Regions from separate parts of the Streptomyces sp. NBC_00259 genome, predicted to be linked through region 2. Evidence: riboswitches for the same ligand, from Rfam matches in the RefSeq annotation. Region 2 holds a riboswitch; each other region holds the start of a gene.
What was found. Region 2 has a riboswitch for cobalamin ahead of OG766_RS07725 (cobalamin biosynthesis protein). Riboswitches for the same ligand answer to the same signal wherever they lie in the genome.

Region 1 (3,269 bases), 3.5 Mb from region 2:
AGAGCTCGCGCACCTGCGCCGGGATCCAGTTCAGGCCCTGCACCGAGCCGGCCGACTCGCGCAGCGCCTCACGGGTCTGCGCGTCCCACACGCCCAGGCGCTTCAGCTCCTCGACCAGGTAGGAGTTGACCTGGAGGAACTCACCGGAGAGCGTCTCGCGCTTGAAGAGGTTGGAGACCTGCGGCTCGATGCACTCGTACACACCGGCGATCGACGCGATGGTCGCGGTCGGGGCGATCGCGAGGAGCAGCGAGTTGCGCATACCGGTCGCGGCGACCCGCTCGCGCAGCGCGGCCCAGCGCTCGGGCCAGTTGAGCTCCACGTCGTAGTGGTCCGGGTGCAGCACACCGCGTGCGGCGCGGGTCTGCTCCCAGGCCGGCAGCGGGCCGCTGCGCTCGGCGAGGTCGCAGGACGCCTCGTACGCGGCCAGCATGATCCGTTCGGCGATCCGCGTCGACAGCGCCTTCGCCTCGGCGGAGTCGAACGGCAGCCGCAGCTTGAAGAAGACGTCCTGAAGGCCCATGGCGCCGAGGCCCACCGGGCGCCACTTGGCGTTGGAGCGGCCGGCCTGCTCGGTCGGGTAGAAGTTGATGTCCACCACGCGGTCGAGGAACGTCACGGCGGTGCGGACGGTCTCGTCCAGCCGCTGCCAGTCGATCTCGCCGGCCCCGGTCACGAACGCGCCCAGGTTCACCGAGCCGAGGTTGCAGACGGCGGTCTCCCCGTCGTTCGTCACCTCGATGATCTCGGTGCAGAGGTTGGAGGAGTGGACGACCGTGCCGGGCTCGGCGGTCTGGTTCGCGGTCCGGTTGGAGGCGTCCTTGAACGTCATCCAGCCGTTGCCGGTCTGCGCGAGGGTACGCATCATGCGGCCGTACAGTTCGCGGGCCGGCAGGGTCTTGCGGGCCAGCCCGGAGGCCTCCGCCGCGCGGTACGCGGCGTCGAAGTCGTCACCCCACAGGTCCACGAGTTCGGGCACGTCGGCGGGGGAGAAGAGCGACCAGTCGGCGTCCGCGTTCACCCGGCGCATGAACTCGTCGGGGATCCAGTGCGCGAGGTTGAGGTTGTGCGTACGCCGCGCCTCCTCGCCCGTGTTGTCCCGCAGCTCCAGGAACTCCTCGATGTCCGCGTGCCAGGTCTCCAGGTACACGCAGGCCGCGCCCTTGCGGCGGCCGCCCTGGTTGACGGCGGCGACGGACGAGTCGAGGGTCCGCAGGAACGGGACGATGCCGTTGGAGTGGCCGTTGGTACCGCGGATCAGCGAACCGCGGGAGCGGATACGGGAGTACGAGAGCCCGATGCCGCCCGCGTGCTTCGACAGCCGCGCGACCTGGTGGTAGCGGTCGTAGATGGAGTCCAGCTCGTCCAGCGGCGAGTCCAGCAGATAGCAGGACGACATCTGGGGGTGCCGGGTGCCGGAGTTGAACAGGGTGGGCGACGACGGCAGATAGTCCAGCCGGCTCATCAGGCCGTACAGCGAGGCGACCTCGTCCAGAGCGGGAACGGAGTCGTTCTCGGCGAGACCGGCGGCGACGCGCAGCATGAAGTGCTGCGGGGTCTCGATGACCTTGCGGGTGATCGGGTGCCGGAGCAGATAGCGGCTGTAGAGGGTGCGCAGGCCGAAGTAGCCGAAGCGGTCATCGGCTGCCGGGTCGATCAGTGAGTCGAGACGGGCGGCGTGGGTCCCTACGAACGCGGCGGTGCGGTCCGCGATAAGGCCCTCGCGGTGACCGACGGCGATCGAGCCGGAGAAGACGGCCGCCCCCTGCGAGGCCGCCTCCGCCGCGATCGTGAGGGTGAGCAACCTGGCCGCGAGCCGCGAGTACGCCGGGTCCTCGGAGATCAGACCGGCGGCCGCCTCGGTGGCCAGCTCCCGCAGTTCGGCCTCGTCCGATCCCGCGTGACGGCCCCGGAGGGCGGCGGCGGCGACACGTCCCGGGTCGGTGTCGGGAAGATCGGCGGTGAGGTCGGTCAGGGTCCGCAGAAGCGCGGTACCTGGCTCGTCGACGAGCTGCGTTGAAGCAGGATCGGGCGGCGCGATGGTCACGGGGTGCTCTCCCTCGCTCGGCTCGGGGCCGGCGGGGCGCGGGGCACGGATGCACGCCCTGTCGTGGGGATGCGCCGCGTCCACCGACCTGTTCCGCGAGGCCCGGACGTTCTCGGCACCCGAACCGGACGGCCCGGGCGCACCGTCGGCAGGTCCTCGGACTCGCGGGAGGCACGTGCGTAGGCACGCGCGCACCGGCACACCGTTGCGGGACAGTCCCGGATTCGCACCGGATTCCCCTGCGGCGACAGCGAGATGAGCATACATGTGGGGTGCGGTGGTTGCCGCACCCCCCACATGTTGTGTCGCGAGCCTCCGGCGGCAGCCCTAGAGCTCCAGGCCGTAGGCGAGCAGTTCGAGGCCCGGAAGCGGCTCCCAGTCGCGCTCGGGGGTACGGGCGAAGCCGAGGCGCAGGTAAATGCGGTGGGCGGAACGCATGGTGCGCTGCGTTGACAGAACGAGGCGCCGGCAGCCCGGGACGGCCCGCGCCTGCTCGACGCAGGCCCGTACGAGCATCTCGCCGGCGCCCCTGCCGCGCGCCGCGGGAGCGACGGCCAGCATCCGTATCTCGGCCTCGCCGGCCGTGCGATGTCGGCCATCGGCCCGCCGTCCGGCACGAACGTCACACCGCCGAGTATCCGCTCGTCGCTGTCGACCGCGACGAGCACCTCGGCCGCGGCGGCTCTCTTCGCCACGTCCCGCAGCGCGTCCAGATACCCGTCGTCTTCCCCGAATGCGAGGAGACCGTCCCCGAGATACGCCTGAGCGGTGATCTCGCCCAGCGTCTCGTACTCCTCCGGCTTCGCCTGCCTCCATACGATGACCATGAGGGCAGTGTGCCCGAGGGGTACGACAGCGGGCCGCTGTGCCTCCCCGGGGAGGCACGGCGGCCCGTCGTCGTAGCGGTACCGCTCAGCAGCAGCGGAAGCCCTTCCGGGGATCCGCCTCCCTCGCGTCCATGCGGTCGCGCTCGAACTCGCCGCGCGACATCACCTTCGCCTCCGGGGCGTGCGCCCGGGCGTGGGCGACATACCGGTCGTACACCGACTCGCCCGACACCTCGCGCACGTACCAGCGGACCCAGTCCACCACGCGGCGCACGCCGCTCACCGCTGTCATACCTGCCACGGTACTCACGCCTTGTCGCTTCCGGCGGTCTTCTGGTCCGAGCTGCCGGCGTCGATCGCCTCGACGTCCGGGGCGCCGGCAGGAGCTCCGATGG
Region 2 (3,269 bases):
AGCGGTGGCGATGTCCGCCGTGCTGAACCTGGTCGGCGCGTTCCTGTCCGTCGAGGTCGCCAAGACGATCTCCGGCGGGATCATCAACGAACAGGGCATACGCACGGAAGTGATCTTCGCGGCGCTCGTCGGCGCGATCCTGTGGAACCTCCTGACCTGGCTGCTGGGCCTGCCGTCCAGCTCCTCCCACGCACTGTTCGGCGGCCTCATCGGCGCCGCGGTGATGTCGGCGGGCTTCTCGGCCGTCAACGGCGGCACGATCGTCACCAAGGTCCTGATCCCGGCCGTCGCCGCGCCGCTCGTCGCCGGACTCGCCGCGCTGGTCGCGACGAGGCTGACGTACCGGATCGGCAGCAAGGCCCAGGACCGGGCCACGTCCAAGGGCTACCGCGCCGGCCAGATCGCCTCCGCCGGCCTCGTCTCCCTCGCCCACGGCACCAACGACGCGCAGAAGACCATGGGTGTCATCACCCTGGCCCTGGTCACCGGCGGTGTCCTCGCGCCGGGCTCGAACCCCCCGCTGTGGGTCATCGTCTCCGCCGGTCTCGCGATCGCGCTCGGCACGTACCTGGGCGGCTGGCGCATCATCCGCACCATGGGCAAGGGCCTGACCGACCTCCAGCCGCAGCAGGGCTTCGCCGCCCAGACCAGCGCCGCGACGGTCATCCTGGCCTCCTCGCACCTCGGCTTCTCGCTCTCCACCACCCAGTCCTGCTCGGGTGCCGTGATGGGCGCGGGCCTCGGCCGCAAGGGCGGTGTGGTCCGCTGGTCCACCGCGACCCGGATGTTCGTCGCCTGGGGTCTGACCCTGCCGGCCGCGGGTCTGGTCGGCGCCGGCGCCGAGTTCCTGACCGGCCAGGGCACCTGGGGCATCGCCGCCGTGGCGGTCCTGCTGATCGCGGGCTCCGGGGTCATCTGGTCGCTCTCGCGCCGCAAGCCGGTGGACCACACGAACGTCACGCACGACGAGATCGCCGATGCCGAGCCCGCGGGAGTGGTGACGACCGCCATCGCGGCCGTGACCCCGCCGCCGACCGGTGCCGCCGCCGCGACGACCGCGGCCGAGGGCCTCATGGCCACGATCCCGGCTCCGGCCGCCGAGGCCGCCCCGGCGGCCGCCGCCTCCACGTCCGCAGCTCCGGCGCCCGCCGCCACGGTCTAAGGAAAGAACAGCATGAAGATCGACTGGGCAGCTCTGGGCTCCGTCTTCGGCGTGAGCCTCGTCGTCACCGTCGCCCTCGTGGGCCTGTTCACCCTGGGCGTCGCGGGCCTCTCCAAGCAGGAGGCCGCGGCCGCACAGGGAGGCTCCGCAGGACTCGCCCGCACGGGCGCGTACGCCTGCTTCGCGCTCTGCGCGACGGCGGTGGCCTACGGGATCTATCTGATCGTCGCCTGACGACGCTCACGACACGTCCTCGGTACAGGGGCCGGGCACACCCTCGGGTGGGCCCGGCCCCTGTCGTGTGCGCGCTCCCGCGTGCGCCCCTGCGCGCGGTCCCGTGTGGGCCTCCGCACACTGTCCTGTCGCAGGTCAAGGGCGAGTTGACGGGTGTTCGCGGCCCGTGGTGGACTTCCGGAGCCATTACGGCGGCAGCAGAGGAAGCCGGTGAGAATCCGGCGCGGTCCCGCCACTGTCACGGGTGCGCTCCCCCTCACCGGAGCACCCCGGAGCCAGGAACTCTCTCCCGCCGGTCACGTCGAGCCAGGGCGCGGACCCTGAGTGAGGACGAACATGCCTGCCGAACCGGGGGGCCCGGGCTCGTCATGCCCGGGAATCACGTTCGCGTACGGCGCCGCCGCCGGACTCGCCGGCGACCTGCTCCTCGGTGATCCACGCCGTGGGCATCCGGTCGCCGCGTTCGGCCGGGCGGCCGCCGCGGTCGAACGGATCCTGTGGCGCGACCACCGAGGGTGGGGCGCTCTGCACACGGCGGTGTGCGCCGGTGGCGCGGTCGCCGCCGGCGCGCTGGCCGCCGCTTCCGTACGCCGCTCCCGTACCGCCACGATCGCGCTGACCGCCGCCACCACCTGGGCGGTCGTCGGCGGTACGTCACTGGGCCGTGAGGCCAGGGCGATCGGCGGGGCGCTGACGGCCGGGGACATCGAGCTCGCGAGGGAGCGCCTGCCGCATCTGTGCGGCCGCGATCCCCAGGCGCTGGACGGTCCGGGCATCGCCCGGGCCGTCGTCGAGTCCGTCGCCGAGAACACCTCGGACGCGGTCGTCGGCGCGCTGGTGTGGGGCGCGCTCGGCGGAGTGCCGGGGCTCGCCGGCTTCCGGGCCGTCAACACACTGGACGCGATGGTGGGCCACCGGTCGGCCCGCTACCGGCGCTACGGCTGGGCCTCGGCGCGCCTCGACGACGTCGTGGGCCGGCCGGGGTCCCGGCTCACCGCGGTGCTGGCGACGGTCGCGGGCGGCGATCCGCGCGGTGCCGTACGCGCCTGGCGCGCCGACGCGGCGAAGCACCCGAGCCCCAACGCCGGTCCGGTGGAGGCCTCGTTCGCGGGGTCGCTCGGCGTACGGCTCGGCGGGACACTCTCGTACGGCGGGCGGGTCGAGCACCGGCCCGTGCTCAACGGCGAGGGCCGGGCCGTGGAGGTCGCGGACATCGAACGGGCGGTACGGCTGTCCCGGCGCGTCGGGGTGCTGGCGCTCACGGTGTGCGCGGGCGCGCGCCTCGCCGCCGGAACCATGAGGCGGAGGCGGACATGAGCGGGGGCGGACTGCTGGTCGCCGGCACCACGTCGGACGCGGGCAAGAGCGTCGTCACGGCGGGGATCTGCCGGTGGCTGGTGCGGCAGGGCGTGAAGGTCGCGCCCTTCAAGGGGCAGAACATGTCCCTCAACTCCTTCGTCACCCGCGAGGGGGCGGAGATCGGCCGGGCCCAGGCCATGCAGGCGCAGGCGGCCCGCGTGGAGCCCTCGGCGCTGATGAACCCGGTGCTGCTGAAGCCGGGCAGCGACCGCTCCAGCCAGGTCGTGCTGATGGGCAGGCCGGTGGGCGAGCTGAGCGCGCGCGGCTACCACGGAGGCAGGCAGAAGACCCTGTTCGAGCCGGTCGTGCAGTGTCTGGAGGAGCTGCGGCGCACCTACGACGCCGTGATCTGCGAGGGCGCGGGAAGCCCCGCCGAGATCAATCTGCGCCGCACCGACATCGTGAACATGGGTATCGCGCGGGCCGCGCGCCTGCCCGTACTGGTCGTCGGCGACATCGACCGCGGCGGGGTGTTCGCGCAGTTCTTCGGTACGACGGCGCTGCTGGATGCGGA
Region 3 (3,269 bases), 2.4 Mb from region 2:
CCCGTACGTCGGCCAGCGACTTGGCGCACCCGGGGCGGCCGGTGCAGGCGCCGACCCCGTACCAGGGGGAGCCGGCGTCCGTGACGAACCCCGCGTCGGCGAGCCGCCCGAGCCGGGCCCCGGCCGCGTCCCGGCTGCCGAACCCGGGCACGACGACCCCGCGCCACGGGGTGAGCCGCACCTCGCCGCCCGGAGCGGGGAGAAGGTCCCGCAGTTGTGCGACGCCGAGCCGCCCGAGCGGCGCGGCCACGGAAAGGGACCAGCCGCCGGGCCCCTTCACGATCCCCGGCAGAGGTCCCGCCCGCACGGCATCGATGGTGTCGCGGACGCCGGGGTCCGGGGGCCGGGTCTCCGCCGGGACGCCCGCTCGTTCCAGGTGCGCCCCCAGCGCGGGCTCCCGGTCCGTCGGCAGTTCCCGTACCCGCCACGCGCCCGTGTCCGACGCCGCTTCCAGGAACGCGCCCGCCGCCGCCAGCGCGGCCCGCGCCGCGTCGGCCGCGCGTACGCGGAAGGCGGCGGCGCCCACCCGCAGGACCGCCGAACCTCCCGCCTCTGCGAGCAACGTCACATCCGCGCCGAGCCCCGCCACATCCCCCCGCCCGTCGTCCAGGGCGAACAGGAAACGGCCGGAGAGCCGCGCCGCCCAGCCGTTCGCGCACAGCAGCGCGTCCAGCTCCCGCGCCCACAACTGCACGTCGCCACAGCCGAGTCCGTCGAGTCCGGCCAGTGGCGAGGCCACGACATTGCGCACCCGCTCATGGGTGTCGGACGGCAACAGGCCGGACTCCCGCAGCAGCCCCGCGAGCTCCGCCCCGCATCCGTCGGCGAGGCCGCGCAGTTCCACGTTCCCCCGGGACGTGATGCTGACCGCACCGTCGCCCAGTCGCTCCGCCGCATCGGCCAGCACCATGAGCTGATGCGACGTCAGAAGCCCTGCGGGTACGCGGAGTCGGGCCAGTCGTCCGTCGTCCGCCGCGTGCAGCCGCAGCGCGCCGGGGCAGGCGTCACCTCGGTCCCGTATGCGAGGTTCGCCCGGGTCCGCCGGGGTTGTGGGTGTGGGCGGCATGGCCGCGAGCATACCCACGGCGCAGGCAGCCTCTACTATGCAGACGGCACAGGGTCCCAGGACCCTAGGGAGGAAGCCCGGTGAGATTCCGGCGCGGTCCCGCCACTGTGAACCGGGCCTCGACACGGAGGCCGGGTGAGTCAGGAACTCCCGCCGACGACGACCACCCGGGGCGCGGAAACCCCGAGGAAGGCCTGCGCACGCGATGACGCACGCGACGACGCCCCCGGCGACGCCCACGATCCTGCTGCTGTCGACCTCCGACACGGACCTGCTCAGCGCCCGCGCGGCCGCGGGACCGGTTCCGTACCGCTTCGCGAACCCCTCCCGCCTGCGCCTCGACGAGCTGCCCGAGCTCCTCGAGGGCACCGCCCTCGTCGTCGTACGCCTCCTCGGCGGCATCCGCGCCTGGCAGGAGTGGATCGACGCGGTACTCGCCCACGACCGGCCCGTCGTCGTGCTCACCGGCGAACAGGCTCCGGACGCCCAGCTGATGGAGGCCTCCACCGTCCCCATCGGCATCGCGGCCGAGGCGCACGCCTACCTCGCACACGGCGGCCCGGACAACCTGGAGCAGCTCGCCCGGTTCCTGTCCGACACGGTCCTGCTCACCGGCCACGGCTTCGAGCCCCCGGCTCCCGCCCCCACCTGGGGCCCCCTCGACCGCGCCCCGCGCGGCACGACCGGCCCCACGATCGCCGTGCTCTACTACCGCGCCCACCACATGAGCGGCAACACCGCCTTCGTCGGCGCCCTCTGCGACGCCATCGAGGACGCGGGCGGCCAGGCCCTTCCCCTCTACGTCGCCTCGCTCCGCGCCCCCGAGCCCGAGCTGGTCGACCGGCTCGGCGGCGCCGACGCCGTCGTGACCACGGTCCTCGCCGCCGGCGGCACGAGGCCCGCCGAGGCGCAGGCCGGCGGCGACGACGAGGCATGGGACGCGGGCGCGCTCGCCGCGCTCGACGTGCCCGTGCTCCAGGCGCTGTGTCTGACCGGGTCGCGCAGCGCCTGGGAGGAGAACGACGAGGGCCTGTCCCCGCTGGACGCCGCCAGCCAGGTCGCCGTGCCCGAGTTCGACGGGCGACTGATCACCGTCCCGTTCTCCTTCAAGGAGATCGACGAGGACGGCCTCCCGGCCTATGTCGCCGACCCCGAGCGCGCGGCCCGCGTCGCCGGGATCGCGGTACGCCACGCCCGGCTCCGCCACATCCCGAACGCCGAGAAGCGCATCGCGCTCGTCCTGTCCGCGTACCCGACGAAGCACTCCCGCATCGGCAACGCGGTCGGCCTCGACACCCCCGCGTCCGCCGTCACGCTGCTGCGCCGACTCCGCGACGAGGGCTACGACTTCGGCACGGACGAGATCCCCGGCTTTGTCTCCGGCGACGGCGACGAGCTGATCCGCGCGCTCATCGAGGCCGGCGGCCACGACCAGGACTGGCTCACCGAGGAACAGCTCGCCCGCAACCCCGTCCGTATCCCGGCCGCCGACTACCGGCGCTGGTACGCGACCCTGCCCGCGGAGTTGCGCGAGCACGTCGAGGAGCACTGGGGCCCCGCGCCCGGCGAGATGTTCCTGGACCGCTCCCGCAACCCCGAGGGCGACATCGTCCTGGCGGCCCTGCGGCGCGGCAACCTGCTGATCGTCATCCAGCCGCCGCGCGGCTTCGGCGAGAACCCGATCGCGATCTACCACGACCCCGATCTGCCGCCCTCGCACCACTACCTCGCCGCCTACCGCTGGATCGCGGCCGCCGCGTCGGACAGGGGCTTCGGCGCCGACGCGATGATCCACCTCGGCAAGCACGGCAACCTGGAGTGGCTGCCCGGCAAGAACGCCGGACTGTCCGCCGCCTGCGCACCCGACGCCGCACTCGGTGATCTGCCGCTCATCTACCCCTTCCTCGTCAACGACCCGGGCGAGGGCACCCAGGCCAAGCGCCGGGTGCACGCCACCCTCATCGACCACCTCGTCCCGCCGATGGCCCGCGCCGACTCCTACGGCGACATCGCGCGCCTGGAGCAACTGCTCGACGAGTACGCGCAGATCTCCTCGATGGACCCGGCGAAGCTCCCCGCCATCCGCGCCCAGATCTGGACCTTGATCCAGGCCGCGAAGCTCGACCACGACCTCGGCCTGGACGACCGCCCCGACGACGACGGCTTCGACGACTTCCTGCTGCACGTCGACGGCTGGCTGTGC

Region 1: another riboswitch for cobalamin. It lies ahead of OG766_RS23695 (ribonucleoside-diphosphate reductase subunit alpha); the one in region 2 lies ahead of OG766_RS07725 (cobalamin biosynthesis protein).
Region 3: another riboswitch for cobalamin. It lies ahead of cobN (cobaltochelatase subunit CobN); the one in region 2 lies ahead of OG766_RS07725 (cobalamin biosynthesis protein).

What each region holds. Positions count from the first base shown of each region.
Region 1 is NZ_CP108080.1:5,204,853-5,208,121, forward strand. It holds gene OG766_RS23695 (ribonucleoside-diphosphate reductase subunit alpha) at 1-2,047, opposite strand, end outside; cobalamin riboswitch at 2,178-2,311, opposite strand; partial or broken gene OG766_RS23700 (GNAT family N-acetyltransferase) at 2,375-2,874, opposite strand; gene OG766_RS23705 (YbdD/YjiX family protein) at 2,960-3,166, opposite strand; gene OG766_RS23710 (carbon starvation CstA family protein) at 3,181-3,269, opposite strand, start outside.
Region 2 is NZ_CP108080.1:1,715,137-1,718,405, forward strand. It holds gene OG766_RS07715 (inorganic phosphate transporter) at 1-1,162, shown strand, start outside; gene OG766_RS07720 (hypothetical protein) at 1,175-1,396, shown strand; cobalamin riboswitch at 1,550-1,701, shown strand; gene OG766_RS07725 (cobalamin biosynthesis protein) at 1,733-2,713, shown strand; gene OG766_RS07730 (cobyric acid synthase) at 2,710-3,269, shown strand, end outside.
Region 3 is NZ_CP108080.1:4,089,367-4,092,635, forward strand. It holds gene OG766_RS18390 (cobalamin biosynthesis protein CobG) at 1-1,078, opposite strand, end outside; cobalamin riboswitch at 1,098-1,234, shown strand; gene cobN (cobaltochelatase subunit CobN) at 1,272-3,269, shown strand, end outside.